DNA from 2 places in the Enterococcus innesii genome. Region 1 is predicted to be linked to the other one. Evidence: predicted binding sites of a transcription regulator. Region 1 holds the regulator's gene; the other holds the start of a gene.
What was found. The regulator LexA, encoded in region 1, represses DNA repair genes until DNA is damaged. The targets are predictions, from matches to a motif close to CNAACANNTGTTNG.
Positions count from the first base shown of each region.

Region 2: the regulator LexA is predicted to act here: its motif matches at 7,201-7,214, upstream of ENLAB_RS11460 (FtsK/SpoIIIE family DNA translocase).

Region 1 is NZ_AP025635.1:76,635-86,806, reverse strand. Features, by position in the region: gene cysK (cysteine synthase A) at 1-424, opposite strand, end outside; gene ENLAB_RS00415 (glucosaminidase domain-containing protein) at 625-1,494, opposite strand; gene tkt (transketolase) at 1,865-3,862, opposite strand; gene ENLAB_RS00405 (DUF896 family protein) at 3,963-4,202, opposite strand; gene lexA (transcriptional repressor LexA) at 4,339-4,959, shown strand; gene ENLAB_RS00395 (hypothetical protein) at 5,088-5,300, shown strand; gene ENLAB_RS00390 (adenine phosphoribosyltransferase) at 5,383-5,895, opposite strand; gene recJ (single-stranded-DNA-specific exonuclease RecJ) at 5,907-8,207, opposite strand; gene ENLAB_RS00380 (lipopolysaccharide assembly protein LapA domain-containing protein) at 8,355-8,792, opposite strand; gene ENLAB_RS00375 (SDR family NAD(P)-dependent oxidoreductase) at 8,805-9,593, opposite strand; gene rnz (ribonuclease Z) at 9,577-10,172, opposite strand, start outside.
Region 2 is NZ_AP025635.1:2,434,484-2,444,655, reverse strand. Features, by position in the region: gene ENLAB_RS11485 (YhgE/Pip domain-containing protein) at 1-2,099, opposite strand, end outside; gene ENLAB_RS11480 (hypothetical protein) at 2,115-2,339, opposite strand; gene ENLAB_RS11475 (HAD family hydrolase) at 2,388-3,062, opposite strand; gene proC (pyrroline-5-carboxylate reductase) at 3,109-3,909, opposite strand; gene ENLAB_RS11465 (GntR family transcriptional regulator) at 3,971-4,672, opposite strand; gene ENLAB_RS11460 (FtsK/SpoIIIE family DNA translocase) at 4,716-7,154, opposite strand; gene ENLAB_RS11455 (amino acid ABC transporter substrate-binding protein) at 7,318-8,121, opposite strand; gene ENLAB_RS11450 (amino acid ABC transporter ATP-binding protein) at 8,135-8,767, opposite strand; gene ENLAB_RS11445 (amino acid ABC transporter permease) at 8,780-9,424, opposite strand; T-box leader at 9,732-9,966, opposite strand; gene ENLAB_RS11440 (cobalamin-independent methionine synthase II family protein) at 10,093-10,172, opposite strand, start outside.

The sequences.
Region 1 (10,172 bases):
GCATATAGTAGCCGTCTTGCTCTGCTAATTCTTTTGCTTTATTGATGGATCCTGTGATCCCTTCAGATCCAGGGGTCAAAATCAACTCTGCGCCATAAGCTTGTACGATTTTGCGTCTTTCGATACTCATCGTTTCTGGCATAACCAACACAACGCGATAGCCTTTTGCCGTACCGATCATGGCTAAACCAATCCCTGTATTTCCTGAGGTTGGCTCGATAATCGTATCGCCAGCTTTCAATAAGCCACTTTTTTCAGCTTTTTCAATCATGGCTAAAGCAATTCTGTCCTTTACGCTACCCCCAGGATTGAAAAACTCTAATTTCACATACACATCAGCAGAACCTTCTTCTACGATATGATTTAATTTGACGATTGGCGTATGACCAACTAATTCATTGACCGATTGATAGATTTTTGTCATTGAAAATCCCTCCCGTTCTTATTCTTCCATTCTACCTAAAATACCTCGGAGTTGCGAATAAAAAGTAAGCAATTTCAAATTTTTTTTCTTATAGTTTTCTACTTTGGTCTTTTTCCACTGACTAGAGTTTGATTGTCACGACAAAAAAACCTTAAGATTAGCTGCAGTTGTAGCAACCCATCCTAAGGTTTTTAATATACTTATACGATCAACTCTTGTCCGATGACGATTGTCTCACTGGATAATCCATTCGATGCCATCAACGCATCAACGGTTGTGCCAAATCGATTGGCGATATCCCAAAGCGTATCCCCAGAAGCAACTTGATAGCTCTGAGCTGAAGATGTACTACCTGAATACGTGGTCGTCGTTGTTTCGCTGGTCGTTGTGCTCGTTGTGTTTGACCATGCTGTACTTTGTGTCGTTCCTGTATCGAACCGTGTAAGCTGATAGGTTTCGATCAACCAGTTCAGTTTTTGTGCGTAACCTGGATCGGTAGCATAGCGCCCCGTCAAATAATTTGTCGCATCATAAAATGAGGTGGTTTGGCTTTTCCAGACACCACTGTAATGGGCAGTCCCTGTCGCAAAACTTGTACTTCGCAAGACGTTCGCATGATCCTGAAACGATTCCCAATAAGAGTTATATTGACGAAACGGTTCATTCATTTCTACCCACTGACCATTCAAATACTCTTGGGTAGGCATATACACACTTTGACCGTTGTAGCTGCCTTTGACCCCAAACAAATTGTAATAAGGTGCATTGGATAATGCGGAAGAACCATAGCCGCTTTCTAAAATTGCTTGAGCGATCATCACAGAAGCATACAGATCATTGTTGGCAGCAACATCTTGTGCTGACCAGCCAATTTGCTCGATGAAACCTGAGATGTCTTGCGTCGCATATTGGTTCTCAGCAGCTTGTACTTGTTGAGGAACGAAAGAGATCGCCGTTGGAGCTAACATCATTCCGGCGCTCATTAGTGAAACGACCGCCTTCTTGCTAGGTTTTTTACTCGACTTCTTTGGTTGATGATGTCTTTCGCTTCTAGTTTGATAGCTTTTCATTTTACCCTCCACTAAGTGTACGTTTTTTCAAATAAATCAATAAAACTATTATACGGAAAAACTTTCAGCTATGCAAACAATGTCTCCTTTTCGATCGCTAAAAAAACTTTAAAAAAACTTTTCAGTCCCCCTCCTCATTTTCCGATCCATCGCCGAGTTTTTTAAAAAACTATTTGCTTTTATCCTGTTGCTTTCCTCTTCGTATTCAAAAACTTTGTATCTTGCTATGAAACCTTTTTTTCAAAATCTTAGCCACTGCTAATCTACATCCATCACTCTGGCACTTTCAGAGTGATAATAACTCGAAAAAAAACACGTTCGAAAATCGAAAAGATTCTCGAACGTGCAGCTTTTTCTTTGTATCGACCAATTAGTTGATCGATTTGAAGGTATTCACGACATTCTCAACACTGAAGCCGAATTCTGCTAATACCTTGTCACCAGGTGCTGATGCACCGAAATGATCGATCGCGATCACTTTTCCATGGCAGCCAGTGTAACGTTCCCAACCAAATGGGGAAGCCGCTTCGATCGCTACCCGTTTCTTCACTGCTTTTGGCAAGACACTTTCTTTGTATTCTGAGCTTTGGGCTTCAAACAGATCAAAGCTTGGTAAGGAGACCACCGATACATCGATGCCTTCTTCTGCCAATTTAGCTTGTGCTTGGACCGCAAGATTCACTTCTGAACCTGTGGCGATCAAAATACCCGCTGGTGTTTCACCGGCTTGTTTTGAAATCACATAGCCACCTTTTGCGACATTTTCATCCGCACCAGTTTGCGTGCCTTCGATCACTGGTAGGTTTTGTCGACTTAAGACTAAGACCGTTGGCTTATCGGTTGTTGTCATGGCCAGTTTCCAAGCAGCACGGGTTTCATTGCCGTCTGCTGGACGAATCACTTGGACATTTGGCATGCAACGGACGCTAGCTAATTGTTCGATCGGCTCGTGGGTCGGTCCATCTTCTCCAACCGCCACGGAGTCATGCGTCAAGACATAGATCACAGGCGCATGCTGGATCGCAGACAAGCGCACCGCTGGACGCAAGTAATCAACGAAGACGAAGAAGGTTCCACCATAGATTCGCGTACCGCCATGCAATTGGATCCCGTTCATCGCTGCCGCCATCGCAAATTCTCGGACACCAAACCAAATGTTGCGGCCCTCGTATTGGCCAGGTTCAAAGTCTTTTTCTGCTGCTACCATCGTGTTGTTGGAACCAGAAAGGTCAGCCGATCCGCCCCATAAGCTAGGTACGGCTTTGGACAACGCTTGGATCATCTCTTTGCTGGATACCCGGCTAGCTTGTGAGCTGCCAACTTCGTAGCTTGGTAATGCTGCATCCCAATCTGCTGGCAATTCACCTGCAAAGGCTTTTTTGAATTGCGCCGCAAGTTCTGGATAGGCTGCTTCATAGGCACGGAAGGTTTCGTTCCAAGCTGCTTCAGCTTTTTGCCCTTCATCGATCATGGTTTCTTTGAAGCGCGCAGCAACTTCGTCAGGTACAGTAAATTCTGGGTATTCCCAGCCATAAATCGCTTTGGCTGCTGAAATGCCTTCGGCACCGATCGGCGCACCATGGACGGCAGAGGTGCCTTGATTTGGCGCACCGTATCCGATCACAGTCTTGATTTCGATCAAGGTTGGTTTGTCGCTTTCAGCTTTTGCTTCGTCGATCGCTTTCGAGATCGCTTCTAAATCATTGCCGTCTTCAACGAGAATGTGTTGCCAGCCATACGCTTCAAAACGCGCACCGACATTTTCTGTAAAGGCTTTTGAGGTCGGACCATCTAGGGAGATGTCATTTGAATCGTACAAGACGATCAGTTTGTCTAATTTCATGTGACCCGCCATGGATGCAGCTTCTTGCGAAACACCTTCCATCAAGTCCCCATCGCCACATAAAGCGTAAGTATAGTGATCAATGACTTGATACTTGTCGCGATTGTAGGTTGCAGCCAAGTGGGCTTCGGCCATCGCCATACCGACTGCCATAGCGATCCCTTGTCCTAAAGGTCCAGTGGTTGCTTCCACGCCGTCTGTGTGATCGACTTCTGGATGTCCTGGCGTGCGGCTATCCCATTGACGGAAGTTTTTTAGATCCTCAATGGTCACATCGTAACCAGACACGTGCAACAAGCTGTACAATAGCGCCGAACCATGTCCAGCAGACAAAACAAAGCGGTCACGATCCACCCAGTTGCGAGAAGTCGTTGGATTGACTTTCAAGTGTTTCGTCCACAAGGCATAGGCCATGGGTGCTGCCCCCATCGGTAATCCTGGATGTCCTGAATTGGCTTTTTGTACGGCTTCGATACTTAATGTACGAAGGGTGTTCACTCCTAATTGATCGATTTTATCAAACAATGGTAGTTCCTCCTAATTTAGGTTTTTTTTACCTTTATTACATCTCTTATTATACGTGATTCAGATACTTATTTCAATAGCAATGAAAAGGAATTCACAATTATCTGCCGTGGAGACCTTTTTTCTTCTGAATCTCTTTCAATTTTTCTGGTGTCACATCAGAACCTTCAGGATCAACGATTTTCATTCCTTCGATATGGTGACGCATTCCTCCACGAAAGGCGGTTAAATACTCTTCACGTAGAACTTTTTGTTCGTTCGTTTCTGCCTCGGTCAATCCTTCTGTTTTTTTCTTGTTGGCAAGTTCATTGATTCGAGCTAATTTTTCTTGAGATAGCATATTCGTTCCTCCTTTTCCCTCTTGATTTTACTACAAACTAGCGAATAAAAACAATAGCGCAAAAAGCGAACATTTGTTTGAATATTCGATATACCTATGGTACACTAATGTTATCAAATGAAAGAAGGTGTCAGTTTTGGCAAAACGAACAGAAAATCGACAAATCGAAATTCTTAAGTTCATTCATACCCGTGTCACTGAAAAAGGCTATCCGCCGACTGTTCGCGAAATTGGCGAAGCCGTTCAGTTATCTTCTACCTCAACTGTTCATGGCCATTTGTCCCGACTTGAAAAAAAAGGGTTGATCTTACGAGATCCTACAAAACCCAGAGCCATTGAATTAACTGCTTCCGGTCTTGAAAAAATCGATGTTCAACCAGCATCCATTCCGATGCTTGGTGTCGTAACTGCGGGAGAACCGATTTTAGCAGTGGAAGATGCATCCGATTTCTTTCCGATTCCGCCAGATTTAGCAAATAGTACCGGCAGTTTGTTTATGTTGACGATCCGAGGAGAAAGTATGATTAATGCTGGCATCCTTGACGGCGATCAAGTGATCGTTCGCAAACAACAAAGTGCGCAAAATGGTGATATCGTGATCGCTATGACAGATGAAGATGAAGCTACTTGCAAACGATTCTATAAAGAAAAGAATTACATTCGATTACAGCCAGAAAATGATTATTTAGAGCCCATCATTTTGCCTGACGTAACGATTTTAGGATTAGTTGTTGGTTTGTATCGCCATCTGCTTTGATTCTAATCGGCCTACCTAGGAAATCTTCGTACTTGCGAAGATTTTTTTCTTTCCTCTTTACAAACCGAACAAACATTCGTATAATAGGTATACAAACATAAGTTCGTATTATTTAAGGAGTGAATGAGATGAAAGCAGTTCGTCGATTTGGTTTTATGTTGTGGGTATTATTGATGGGTATCGTTATTGGCTATTTTGGCGTTCTAAGTGCTGTTCTGATTTTTTGTCCTCTAATGATGCTTTGGTTCATGCTATGGGATGAAAAGAAATTCCGCCAAGCAGAGCGCAAACGTAACCGCCATTATTATCACGATCATGATTTTTATCGGTATGAACCATGATCCTTCCCCTACATACGCATACGCCCATAAGGCAGCAGAAACAAAAAAAGACTCCAGCGAGTCCTTTTTTGTTTCTGCTTTTTTAGTATTCCATTAACGTCTTAATTTCGACACCTTGGATTTTATCTCTTCCATGTAAATCCATTAGTTCGATCAAAAAGGCGCAGCCAACAACGATACCGCCTAATTTTTCTACGAGTTCAATTGTTGCTTTGATCGTTCCGCCAGTTGCTAGTAGATCGTCACAGATCAAGACACGTTGTCCTGGTTTGATAGCATCGGCATGCAACGTCAAAACATCCACACCATACTCTTTTTCATACTCTGCTTCAATGGTTTCTCGTGGCAATTTGCCTTTTTTACGTACTGGAGCAAAGCCGACACCTAACTGGTACGCAACTGGACAACCAACGATAAATCCGCGGGCTTCTGGTCCTACCACCATATCGATGCCTTTTTCTTGTGCATACTCAACGATCTGCTGTGTCGCATAACGATACGCTTCTCCATCAGCCATTAACGGCGAGATGTCCCGAAAAATAATTCCCTCTTGGGGATAATCCGGAATACTAGCAATATACTCTTTTAAATCCATTTTTTTTCCTCCTAGACTGTCAACCACTGACGCAGGGTTGATAAATCACTCATTAATAAAAATTCTTCTGTTTTGATCATTTTTTGTCGTTGCTGATACAAATGACTCTCTGTCAGCGGACGAGAAACAGGATCAGCCGTTTTATTCAAAACACCATCTTGTATTGTAACAAATTCCAGCTCAGAAAACACCTGAATCATGAAAATAAGTAATTTTTCTGGAATTTTTAGATAGTCAGCAACCATCCTTAATTTGTAGCGAATATCCAAACGAGGTTGTTGCTTGATCAATTGAAAAAGCCGACCATATTGCTCTCTGGTGCCTACCCCATCTAAATAAGCATCTTCGGTCGAGTAAAACACAAACGCAATTCTTGAAGCATGAAGCGTTTGGATGATTTCTTTGATCACTGCAGGATCAGTAGGACAATCTAAAAAGGCGATTTCTTGAAATTGAGCTTCATGAAACGTGTCTCTCAAGTTAGCCACTGAGTCGAATAAGATCGTTTGTCCACAAAACCCTTGTAGCTCTCGAGGAATTTTCTTATTGAAAACGACCCCTACTGTTTGATTTCCCAGAGAGACACCTTGCCGACTCCTTTTCGAACGATAATCAAACAACTGCAGACCTTCCACAGCAAAATCATCCAACATCAACTGCGGTTTTTTGTTGCCATTCCATTCATTGATTGAAAGCTGACCGACGATCGAAAGTCGATCATTTTCAAACTCTACTAAGTCTTTTCCAAAACCAAACCCAATCACATCTAGCTGTGTATTGGACTCATCTGTCATCACTAACTTCAAGTGTTGGTTTTCAGTACCAATCTGGCGAGCATTTTGAGTCGACAGATTGGAAAACAGAAATTTCGGTAACGGATTATCCGTGCCAAAAGGCGCTAAAACGTTTAAAGATTCAATAAAATTGATCGATACTTCTGTCAATGGCAGTTCTTCATCAATTGTCAAGGGGATCCCTTGGCTAAGATCAATTCCATTTTCTTCCACATAGCGATTCATTTGGGCTTGTAGCATATCTAAATGATCGATGGGGATACTTAAGCCAACTGCTGCATGATGGCCGCCAAAACTAGTAAACATGTCTTTCATCGTGGTCAACATTTCAAACAGATTCAACGCAGCAATACTTCTTCCTGATCCTTTTGCTAAGCCATTTTCTTTTTTGGTCAAAACGATCACAGGTTGTCCGGTACTTTGCATGATTCGTCCGGCTACGATTCCTAAAACCCCTTCGTGCCAGTCATCACCTACGACTAGATGAACATGATTGGCAGGGTCGATTTTTTCTTGCGCTTCTTTCATGATTTCTTCAACGAAAGTTTTTCGCTGCTGATTGATCGTATCTAATGTCTTGGCTAAGGTTACTGCTTCTTCTTCATCAAATGTGGTTAACAAACGAACAGCAGGATTTGGGTCTTCCAAGCGGCCGATCGCATTAAGGCGCGGGCCAATAGCGAAACCAATGTCGGTTTCATTGACTGTTCGTTTTTTCAATCCACTGATCTTCAGCAACTCATTCAAACCAAGCCGATCAGTTTGTTGGATCATTTTCAGGCCATTGCTGACTAGTAGTCGATTCTCATCTGTCAAAGAAACCATATCAGCAATCGTCCCAATTGCAACAAGATCAAGCAGTTCGACGGGCACTTCTTCTAATAAGGCGCACGCCACTTTAAATGCGACACCGACTCCTGCCAAATCACCAAACGGATAATTTCCTTCAGGATGACGAGGATGAACGATAGCAAAGGCTTCTGGGAGTTCTACAGGAAGTTCGTGGTGATCCGTCACGATCACATCGACGCCTTGTCCTTGAGCATAAGCAATCGCCTCATGTCCAGACACTCCGTTGTCAACAGTGATGATCAATTGTGTCCCTGCGGCAATTTTTTCTTGATAGACAGTTATATTGGGACCATAGCCATCTGTAAAACGGTTGGGCAGATAATACTCAGCCTCAGCCCCCAGCAGCTCCAGCGTTTCTTTTAATACGGTGGTGCTCGTAATCCCATCTGCATCATAGTCGCCATAAATCAAGATCTGCTCACCATTTAAAATGGCTTCATGGATTCGTTCCACGGCTTTATCCATATCATGAAAGAGAAACGGATCATGAAGGTATTGCAAATCAGTGGATAAAAAAGCGTCTAGCGCTTCTGCTGTTCGAATATTTCTTTGCCATAGCAATGCGCCGATCCGCTCAGGAATCTTTCTTGCTTGGATCAATTCTTTAAATTCAGGGGTAGCTTCGCTATCTTGCGGACGCACCCAATGAAAATTTGCACGTTTCACCAAATCACTCCTAACTAGGATATTATAGCAAAGTTTATGCAAAAAGGAAAAACAACGAAAGAAACAATTTATTTTTTCATATCACAAAAAAGAGCTTGCAGCGAATGATGCACCTGCAAACTCTTTTCTTCATTACGCTCATGTATTCTAGGCTTGCGATTCAAAAGACTTCATTTCTTCATCGATCGTTGGCGGCGTTGAGGCACCTGCTGCACGGGATGAAAGTTGCGCTTCTTGATCGTCGAGTTGCTGCTGCCTAGCTGCTAACTCCGCCTGCTTGTTGGTATATTCTCGTTCCAAGGCTTCTCGTTGTTCTTGCAGAACTTTCTCGTTATTCGAGCGATAATCCGAGAGCTCTTTTCTCAATTGTTTTAGTTCTTTTTTTTGACGGAACATTGCGCTTGTGGAAACCAGCAACAAAATCAATGCGCCTAACAAAGCAGAACCAATAATGACTAAGATCAATGGCGATTGAATCGTTGTGAAGCCAAAATTGATCGGAACAGTCATATTGTTTGCAACCGCAAATAAAACGATCACTAAAATCAGTAAAATACCAACAATAACACGCCATTGATTTTTCATGGGTTTCAACTCCTATTTTTTGTTGAACATCGTTCCTGCCATATAATCCCCAATTGCAGGGAACAGTGTATAAAGTTTTGCAGCCGCCCCTAAAATATGTGGGCGATTGATTTCTCGTTTTGGATGAATCATGGCTTTGACGATCGTTTGTGCCAATTTGTTTGGTTCAAGGACAAGGCTACCCACCGATGATAAGTAACTACCGCTAGGATCTGCTTGGTCAAAGAATGCCGTTTCGATCGGCCCTGGATTGACTGTTGTTACGTTGATTCCCAGTGGTTTTAGTTCTAAACGTAATGCGTTAGAAAAACCAAGTACAGCAAATTTCGTTGCAGAGTAGACTGCTGTCTTCGGCGTAGCGATTTTACCCGCGATTGAAGCAACATTTATGATATGACCATGCTTTTGTTCAGCCATTTGAATCGCAACTTGCTGAGTCAAAACCATCATCCCAAGCACATTGACTTCAAACATATTACGGATGACCGCAGGATCCATCTCGGTAAATTCTTGAAAGATCCCGTAGCCGGCATTATTGACAAAGACATCGATCTTTCCGACTTTCTCACTAATTTTTTCTAATAAGCGCGCCACGCTTTCAGGATTTGCTACGTCCAATTGAAACGCATAAGCTTCTTTGCCGCTTAATTCCATGCATTGTTCTTTGACTTTCCCAATCAAATTTGTTCTGCGAGCACAAGTCACAACGATCGCACCGCGTTTTGCGGCTTCATAACAGATTTGTTCGCCAAGTCCGGCAGAACCACCTGTTACAACGACAACTTTATTCTCCAAGTTCATCTGATTCTTCCTCTCCGGCAAAAGGGATCTCGACAACATCAAAATCTTTGACGATCAACGTATTCGGAAATACTTCTTTTGCTTCATTTACTAAATTTGTAATATCTTTGCCAACATAGCGCGCGCTGATATGGGTCAATAGCAAACGCTTGGCGTGAGCTTCTTGGGCCACTTCAGCAGCTTGGCGTGTCGTCGAATGAAAATAAGCGCGAGCCAGCTTGGCTTCTTCTTTGTTGAAGGTACTTTCATGCACTAACACATCCGCATCTTTCGCTAAAAGCACGGCGTTTTGACATTTACGCGTATCACCTAATATTGCCAAGATCCGACCCTTTTTCGCTTGACCTAAGAAATCAGCCCCATTGATTTGACGTCCATCGTCGAGGGTAACTACTTCACCTTTTTTCAAACGTCCGAAGACGGGACCAGGTTTCAGACCAAGTTCAAGCAATGCTTGCACTTGCAATTCCCCTTGATGGCTTGCTTCAACAATACGATAGCCAAAACTATCAATGCCGTGATCAAGGGGCAGACAAGATACCTCAAATTGCTGATCTTTAAAAAGAATCCCTTCTTCTT
Region 2 (10,172 bases), 1.2 Mb from region 1:
CTAGCTGAACCATTGTTGGCGATTGGATAGATTTCATTGCTTTTTAATTCCACTGGTTGTTTGAAGAAGTCAGCTTCATCCGTAGCATCAAGTTTCAATAATTTGATGACTTCCCCGAGATCGACTTCATTTTCTCCTGCTCGGATCGCATCAGCGGCTTTGTGGATACCTGCTTTGATACTTGGCCAATCGTTATTGATCAAATCAACGGCCGCATCCAAGGCTTTTTCAACTTCTGGCAGTTTTTCATCCACCATCGCCATCGTAGAACTGATTTCTGATTTGATGGTTGGCCAATCGTTTTGCAAGAAGTCTACGGCCAGCCCTAATTTTTCTTCGACAACTGGCAATTCGTTGTTGTAAAGGTCGGCTCCTTTGTTGATGGCATTGACGATCTCATCCATATGGCCATTCAGCATCGTATTGGCATCGTGCAATTCTTGTTTGATGGCAGGCAATTCTTTTTGGTATTTTTCCAAAATCGTCACGGCATTGCTGACCACTGATTTGGTGGAAGACAGCAACGAGTCAAAATCGATCTCTTGGGCTTTTTTCAAGACATCTTCGGCGGTGGTGATGGTTTTGATTAGTTCAGTTAGAATGTTGTTGATGGTTGCAGTGATTGAATCAACATTGATGCTGTTCATAAGATCAGCGATGTTTTGAGCAGCTGCGGTAACTTGATCGAGATACGCTGTAATTTCATCAACAGACCCATTTTGAACAAGGTTATTCAATTGCGATAAGCGGTCAGATAAAACTCCTAGCGATGTTTTAGCATTGCTTAGTTGCGTAATGATACCTTCTAAATCGGCGTTACTACCGGAATTCTGAATATTGGTTAAAAAGGCAATCAAGGAATCCAAGGCTGCTTGTTGTTGCTGGATGTTCTTTTGAAAGTCAGTGATCGTTGCACTGATCGCTTGACGCTCTTCATCCGTTAGTTCATTGTCAGCGAGTGCTTGACGAATCGTACTTGTCAGCCCAGCAGTGGTGGTTGCCACTTGACTGATCGACTGAATCGTCACCTTCACACTGCTAGAAATACTTGGCAGGGCATCTTGCAACTGTTGCGCCCCATCTTTGGTCGCTGTGGCGAAGCTAGCGGCTTGGTCGCCTAGTTGTTCGATCTGTGGTAACGCGGCTTGAACTTGTTCGATGACTTGCAGTCCTTGTTTGGCGGTATCGATACCGTCCGTCATGGTGCTGGCAATGTCATCAAAATCATCATCGATCATCTTCAATTGTTTGCCGGCATTTTGGATCTCTGGGATCTTTTCTTGCAAGGTCAAAATGATGCTGGCTTCTTTCTTCAATGTCGGTAGCTTATCGTTTAGGCCAATCAGTTTTTCCCCCATGGCATCCACTTGCGGGATATAATCGGTAAATTCTTCGGCTTTTGCGATCTTTTCTTTGATTTCTGGAAACTTATCGTGCAAGGTGACGATCTCTTTCGTATAACCGTCGATCGTAGCCAAATTGTCATCGGTATCTAAGATCATGGATTTGACTTTGTTGATGCTAACTAAGTTGGAATCAATGTCATAGCCGATTTCATTGAAGACTTTTATTAACGTGGAGCTGGCAGTCTCAATAAAGTTTTGTGAGATTTCTTCTTGAAGACTGCTGGCTCCTTTTTCGGTGATTTTTGGTGCGATGGCGTTGATTTTTTGGTTACTGTAATACTCGATCGTCGGTTTTTCAATTGTCCCGCTGGTAAAGCTGATCAGATCATCTGAAAAATCAGCTGGCAGATAAATACCGGCGTAATATTTTCCTGATTTGACCCCTTCTACCAAGTCCTCTTTTGAATCCACGAAACGCCAGCCTAACTGTTTGTTATCATGGAGGGTGTCGATGACTTCATCACCGATATCGATATGCTTGCCTTGAAATTCTGCCCCTTTATCCGCACTATACACGGCGATTGGCAATTCACTGGTGTTGCCATATGGATCCCAAAGTGCTTTGATATTGAACCACGCATAAAGCGAGGGCAAGATCATTAAGGCAATGATCAAAAATGCAGAGATTGGATTGCTGAAAATTCGTTTCCAGTCCAGTTTATATAAATAGAAAACATTCTTTAGTTTATTCATTTTTTTCTTCCCCCACTAGTTCTTCGTCGAAGGATAATTTACCATGTTTTTCCCCCGCCGCCAACGGCTACGATCGACCAAGAAAAGTCCTTTTGACAAATGGACGTTTTTGTCAAAATGAAACCCCTTTACTTTTTGTTTTTTTTCGCTTATTGTTAAACTTTCTTTAACTTTACCATGATGGCGAAAAACAAACCACTCATATCCTTTGAACTGTTTTTTTACCGGTCTTTTCTTCACAAAAAAAACTTCCTTTTTCTGCAACGAAAAAGGAAGCTTTTTTAGGTGTTATTTCAGTTGATCCTTTGCCAATAAATCATACACATACTTCAATGAGGTGGCTTCGCCATATAACTGAAGTCCGGCCTTCTCTTCTGGGGAGTAGACTTGATCAAAGCTTTGATCGGGAATCAGCACAACATCGATCTCCGCACGTGTCGCAGCTGTTGCTCCCACAAGAGAATCTTCCATGACTAATGCTTTTTCTGCTGCGACTTGCGCTTTTTCTAAAGTCAGCAAGTAAGGTGCTGGATCAGGTTTATGGGCGGAGACATCATCGCCAAAGGTCTGATAGTCAAAGGCCTGCAACAAATCGAAATGCGCCAACAATTCAGAGGCTCTTTTTTTCATCGTCGAGGTGGCTAGTGCCGTTTGGAAGCCTTTCTCCCGAGCCAATGCGATGGTTTCTTTCGCATAGGGTTTTGTTTTGAAGGTGCCATCGGTTATTTGCTGGGCAATATAGACTTCCCGTTCTGCTCGTAATTCCTGCACCCGCTGCTGACCACCTACGAGGTCGGCTAGTTTACTAGCCGTCTGTTGCCAACTTTGACCACGCCAACCAAAAATATCAGCGGCTGTAATCGGAAGCTGATACTTTTTAAATAGCGCCAACCACCCATCAAAATAGACTCTTTCAGTATCGACTAACAATCCATCAAAATCAAAAATCAAAAGTTCTTTCATAAACGCTCCTTCGTTTTGCTAAGATTTTCCCCTCACTCACTGGGGATCAAGACATTTCCCGACTTTTGTCAGCAGCTGCTTGCACTGCTTTGATGACAGCCGCACGAAAGCCATTTTCCTCTAAGGCTTTGACTGCTTGGATCGTTGTGCCCCCAGGCGAGCTGACACGATCTTTTAAGACACCTGGGTGTTCCTTCGTCTCTAGTACCATCTTCGCTGCGCCTAATACCGCTTGAGCAGCAAATTCATACGCCATCGGCCGCGGCATACCTTCTGCCACTGCTCCATCTGCCAAAGCTTCAATGAATAAATACGTGTAGGCTGGCGAAGAACCACTGACACCAATGACTGCATCGATCATGCTTTCTGGTACTTGCTCGGCTTTCCCAAGGCTTTCAAAAAGTTGTTTGACTTCGTTGGCTTCGGCTTCCGTTACTTGACCGTTGGGGCTGATAGAAGACATCCCTTCGCCGACAAGTGCGGGGGTATTTGGCATGACCCGCACGATTTTGTGCGCACCGATGATTTCTTCCATTTGCGCAATCGTCACACCCGCGGCAATGGAAACTAGCAAGTGTTCCTCAGTCAATCCTGCTTTTAAATCAGCAAGCAAGCGGGGAAAGACAAAAGGTTTGACTGCTAAGACGAAGATCTCTGCTTTTTCTGTGACATCCGCCAGCTTAGTTGTCCCAGTGATCCCGGTTTCTTTTTCTAATTGTGCCAAAGTCGGCTCGTAGCGATGGTTATAAACCAAGATCTCTGCTGGTTCATACAGCTTTGCTGCAATCAAGCCGTTGATGATGGCTTTTGCCATGTTACCGGCTCCTAAAAAGGCGATTTTTCTCATGTATTTCACGCTCCACTTCTGATTTTGGTACCACTTTTTGCTAAAAAAGCCTAATCAATGACTAGGCTTCAAATTCGATCATATACGGATGCAAGGCAGTGTTATAGATCCCTTCTGTATATTCTACCACTTCTCCTTGTAGATCATACGAATAACGGGTTCGTTTCAAGGCAGCGACCTCCGGCGTGATCATAAACTTCTGTTGCTCTTCAGTCAACGTCGTTGCCACAAACGCATCTTGAAAGCGATCGATGATCATTCGATGTTCATCCAATAGGCGATACAATGATTTTTCTTCAAAGACCTCGATGGAGGTTCCCTTTAGTTGCTTTGGCAAATGGTACTCATAGTAAATAAAAGGTTGGTGGTCAAAATAGTACATGCGACGTAAACGCATGACTTCTTTGCCCATTAAAGAATACGCAGGGTGTTCAGGCGCAAGTTCGACTAATTCATAGCTGAGGTTTTTCTTTGTGTATTCCTTGCCGGTCTTTTCAAGCAATTGGCTAAACGTCGTGCCTTTTGACAGCTTGTTGTAGGGGCGATTGCTTAAAACCGTCGTCCCACGTCCGCTGCGTTTTTCCACATACTCATCTGCCGCTAACAATTCGATGGCTTTGCGGACAGTGATCTTGCTGACATTGAAGGTAGCTTCCAATTCTGTTTCCGTCGGTAAAAATGAACCAATCGGGTAGCGACCCGACATGATGTCTTCTTTGAGCTTATCGGCAACATCACGGTAAAGAATGTGTTTGCGTTTCATTGCTATCTCGCCTTTCTCTCATTGGATTGGTCTGGTGTTCTCCTTATTCATCAACGGTAGGAATGTCTTCTGGTTGCGGCTCAATCAAGACTTTCCGTGGCTTGCTGCCTTCAGAAGGTCCTACGACGCCTTGATCTTCTAATTCATCCACTAACCGAGCTGCTCGGTTATAGCCGATACGAAAACGTCGCTGCAAGAGAGAAACGCTGGCGGTCTGCATTTCCACCACAAGAGCTTTGGCATCTTCGAATAGCTCATCTTGCGGTTGTCCGCTGCTGCCAGCACTCGTTTCTTCCTCAGTGACCATCATTTTTTCTTCATAATTGGCTTCTTGCTGATCTGTCACGAATTCAACCACTCGTTCGACTTCTTGGTCGGAAATAAAGGCCCCTTGGACCCGAATCGGTTTGTTCTCACCCATCGGCAGATACAGCATGTCGCCGCGTCCCAGCAGTTTTTCGGCTCCGTTCCCATCAATGATGGTCCGCGAATCAACACCGCTGGAAACAGCAAAGGCCATCCGTGATGGAACATTGGCTTTGATGATCCCTGTAATGACATCCACACTTGGTCGTTGCGTTGCTAAGATCATATGGATACCAGCTGCCCGCGCCATTTGCGCCAAACGAATGATGGCATCTTCGACTTCGTTGCTAGCAACCATCATCAAGTCAGCTAACTCATCGACGATCACCACAATGAATGGCAAGATCGGACGATTTTCGCCATCTTCTAAATTCTTATTGATTACTAAATCATTGTAGCCAGTAATGTTTCGGACCCCAGTTGCCGCAAATTTTTCGTAGCGTTCTTCCATTTCTTTGACCACTTTTTGCAACGCTTGCGCCGCTTTGCGGGGATTGGTCACAACGGGTGTCAAGAGATGGGGAATCCCATTGTAAACATTTAATTCAACCATTTTCGGGTCGATCATCATCAATTTGACTTCATGGGGTTTTGCCCGCATCAAAATACTGGTGATGATGCCGTTGATGGCTACGGACTTCCCGCTCCCAGTCGATCCGGCAATCAAGAGATGGGGCATTTTCGTTAAGTCTGCCGTTTGGACACGGCCAGAAATATCGCGTCCTAAAGGTACTTCTAATAGTTTATCTGGATGATCTGGTTGGGCTTCGATCACTTCTCGGAATGAAACCATGCTGACTGCGCTGTTTGGAACTTCGATCCCAATCAATGATTTCCCTGGGATCGGCGCTTCCATCCGGACGTCTTTGGCGGCCAAGGCTAAGGCGATATCATCGGTCAACCCGACGATTTTGCTGACTTTGACCCCTACTGCTGGTTGAACTTCGAATTTGGTTACTGCTGGTCCTAAGCTGGCTTTGACGACTTTTGCGTCAACACCGAAGCTTTGGAAGGTAGTTTCTAACACACCGATATTTTGTTCGATCTTTTTGTACTCGCTGCTTTGATCCGTTGAAGGGATCGAATCGAGTAATTGCGCTGAAGGCAATTCATAATCACGATTTTCAGCTTCTTCCGAAATCTCAAATTCCAATACTTCACCATCATCATCGAGGATCTCCCCGTCTTCATTGACCTTTTTGCTTGGTGCCGGTTTGTTTCCTGCTGGATGTGGTGCTTGAGCGGCCTCTGGTCCCGCCGCTTGCGGCAATTCCTGGAAGTGGTCGATGGGTACAAAGCTCAGCTGCTCTGGTTCAAAATCAGCTGGGGCTTGCATCTGCTGTTCTTTTGCTGATTTTTCGTCTTCTGTCATTGGTCGGACTTGATTCTTTTCTTTGATTTCCGCCATGACTGCTGCTCGCTCGGCTTCTTTTTTGGCTTCTTTCGCCGCTTGTTTCTCTGCTGCTCGTTCCGCTTTGCGGGCTTCTCGTTCGGCTTGCTTTTCTGGAGAGCCTTCTAACAACCGCTGTAGCTTGTCACCAGCTGCTTGCAGGTGCTCGACTAACTCGTGGCTGCTCATTTGGCTGAACAAGAACGCCCCGATCAGCATGAGTAAAACAGCGATGATGTAGCTGCCGATCTGGGAAACAAGAAAATAGGTCGCCCCATAAAGCATGGCGCCAATCATTCCGCCCCCGACATTTTGGGTCACTTGGCTGCGCCGAATATCGCCTAACAGCGTCATCCACGTCGTTTGGAAGATATTGGCTGGTTCTCCCACCACATTACTAAAGATTTGCGCATGGAGGATAATTAGTAAACCAAAATACACCAATACACAGCCAATCACTCGCCGAATACTCTTAAAGCGAGCATCGGTCGTTTTGATCGCTAACCAGACACCATAAGCGGCTAGGGCAACACTCAAAAATTGGTACGTGTTTCCGCCAACGATCCGAAACCCGTTGGCAATCAAGGTTCCTAAAAAACCTAAATGGAAAAAGCCAAATATCGAAAACAAGACAAAGAGCAGGCCGACGCCGACCAGCATTAATTTCTCTTGCTGTTTTTGTTGTTTTTTTGTTTTGCGTTTCTTTGCGCGTTTTTTTTGCGCCATTTCTATCCCTCTTTTCATCTTTCCCTATTATAACGAAAAAAGAAGGCGAACAAAAGTTTTCCTGTGAGAAATTTTGGTTAGGTGCTGGAATTTAAGCGAAAATTTCTTAAATGATGAAAAAAACACCAGCCGCTAAGCAGCCAGTGCCTCTTGTTGACTTGTTTTAGTTTGGTGTGACGTCTTCGCCAAACCACTTTTCAGAGATTTCAGCAAAGGTACCATTGTCTTGCAATTCTTTCAAACCATCATTGATTTTATCTGCCATGGCTTGATCGTCTTTCCGCACACCTACAGCAAAATCTTCTGCTTCAAAGGGGCTTTCGATTTCGTTGAAGTCATCGGTTTTGCCTGTTTGAGTCAAATAATATTCTGCGTAGACGCGGTCGATCAAAAGACCGTCGATCCGACCGTTTTCTAGATCGATAAAGGCTTCATTAAAGCTGGCATACAAGGTTGCGTCATTGCCGTCTACGAGATCCTTCAAAACTTCCGGTTGGTTATTGAAGGTCTCATAACCAGAAGAACCTTCTTGGGCACCTAAGACTTTGCCCTCCATATCATCAAAGCTAGTAATGCCGCTGGCTTTTGCTGTGACCAAGACTTGTTTGTTTTCCATATAAGTATCTGTAAACAATACTTTTTCTTCACGAGCTGCGGTTTTGGTATACCCGTTCCAGATCATATCGATGGTGCCATTGCTTAGTTCGGTTTCTTTCATGGACCAATCGATTGGTTGAAATTTGACTTTGGTTCCTGTTAGATCCAAGATCGCTGTGGCTAAATCCACATCAAACCCAACGATGTTGCCTTGGTCGTCTTTAAAGCCCATCGGTACGAAGGTATCGTCTAGGCCGACGATCACTTCTTCTTTGTCAGCGGCACTGGTTGTGGTGTCATTGCTGCTGCCACACGCCCCTAATAAAAATACACTTGCTGCTGCGATTCCCGTCAATAGTAATTTTTTCATTTTGTTCTCCCCCTTATTCTCCTGCTACTTTTAATAATTGATCGCCGATATTTTCGGCAAAAACCAAATCATGGGTCACCACGATCTGGGTCACTCCTTCTTTTTTCAGATCCAAGATCAGCTGTTCGACTTGCTGTCTCAAGCCTGGATCTAAGGCACTGGTAGGCTCGTCATAGGCCAACACTTTGGGATTCATCGCCATCGCTCGTGCGATAGCCACTCGTTGCCGCTGTCCCCCGGACAATTGGAAGGGATATTGGGCTAGTAGGTCACTTAACCCTAGTTTTTCTGCCAACTGTTCGGCTTTTGCTGTATACGCGGCCTTGTCTTGTTTTAGCACCATTTTTGGTGCCAAAGTGATGTTTTCAAAAACTGACAAGTGGGGAAACAATTGGAAGTCTTGGAAGACGACACCGACGACTTGTTCTTGTTCCTTTGTGTCGGTGGGATCAAAAGCTTTGCCATCCAGTAAAAAGCTTCCAGAATCGATCGTTTCTAACCCAGCCAGTGTCCGAAGCAAAGTGGTTTTCCCGCCACCGGAAGGACCGACCACCGCTAAGATACTGCCGTCTTCGATCGTCAAGTCTAGCTGATCGATGACTTTTTTAGCGCCAAATGATTTTGATACTTGTTTTAGTTCTAACATACGTGGTTCCTCCTAACGGTAATAGTCCAGTTTGGTCTCGATTTGTTTTAACAATAACGTGAAGACGCCCGTCATCACCAAGTAGATCAAGCCGACCCCAACTAACGGAAGTAAGGTACTGTCTCGCTCCATGGCGATTTTCCCGATTCGCATCACGTCTGACAAGCCTAAGATGTAAACGAGGGATGTGTCTTTGACAAGATTGATGACTTCATTGCCGACAGATGGCAGGGTGATCTTGACGACTTGTGGGATGATGATTTTTTGGATCGTTTGGATCGGGGACAAACGCAAGACTTTCGCGGCTTCGTACTGTCCGGCTGGAATCGATTGGATCCCCCCACGGAAAATCTCAGCAAAATAAGCAGCGTAATTGATAATAAAGGCGATCAAGGCTGCTTCAAAGCGGTCAAAGACGATCCCTAAGATCGGCAGACCGTAGAATACGAAGATCAACTGTAGCAATAAAGGCGTTCCTCGCATCAACCAAACGTAGACTTGCACGATCAATTTCAAAATACGCAGGCGACTGGCTAAAACAAAGGCCAACAAAATGCCTAAGGGAATGGACCCGATTAAGGTCAGTGCGAACAATTTAACGGTGATTCCAGTTCCTGAAATCAGTTGGGGCATAACATTGACTAAATACTCAAACATGGTGACTTCCTCCTTGATAGGTTTCAATTTCGATTAGCAGCGATACAGCTTAGCGACGGCTTCTCCGACGCTTATGTGGCGCTGTGCGTTGGCTGGTGAGGGGCAACTGGCAAGTTTCATTTTTCTAAAAAAGAAAAACAAAAAAAGCGCACACTGGCATTTGCCAGAGGACGCTAGATACGTGGTTCCACCTCAATTTGCCTTTCCTTCACAGGAAAAGGCCTCGTGCAGTCCTTGTGACCCTTCCACTTTCGGTTTTCGGTGAGCCGCAAAAAAAGAGAAAAAAAACGTCCCCTAGCCATTACAGCTAAAGGACGTTATCAACGCGGTTCCACCTTTGTTTATCAGTGCTTCACAGCAACTGAACTCAGAAAGTCATCAATCAATGACTGCTGCTGTAACGGGCAAACCCGGTCTCTCCTACTTTTCTTTCGGAAAAACGACTCCAAGATGTGTTTCACAACCATGCGTTATCTCTTTGCACCAACCAGAGACTCTCTTCAAACAGCAAGCCTTGCTACTCTTCTTTTCGATGTCTGTTTCATTAAGTTGTGTCTTACTTTACTCGCTCTTAAAGAAAATGTCAAACATTTTTTCTGAAATTTTCGAAACTTTGTCGCATGCACCGATTTCGAGGGGAAGATTTAGGGAAAAGAAGACGCAGCAGCTTAACCGAAGTACGCTTCAGCTAAGGCTTGTCCTTGCTTGATTTTTGCCCATTGCTGTTCAGTCGAAAGCTCATTGCCGC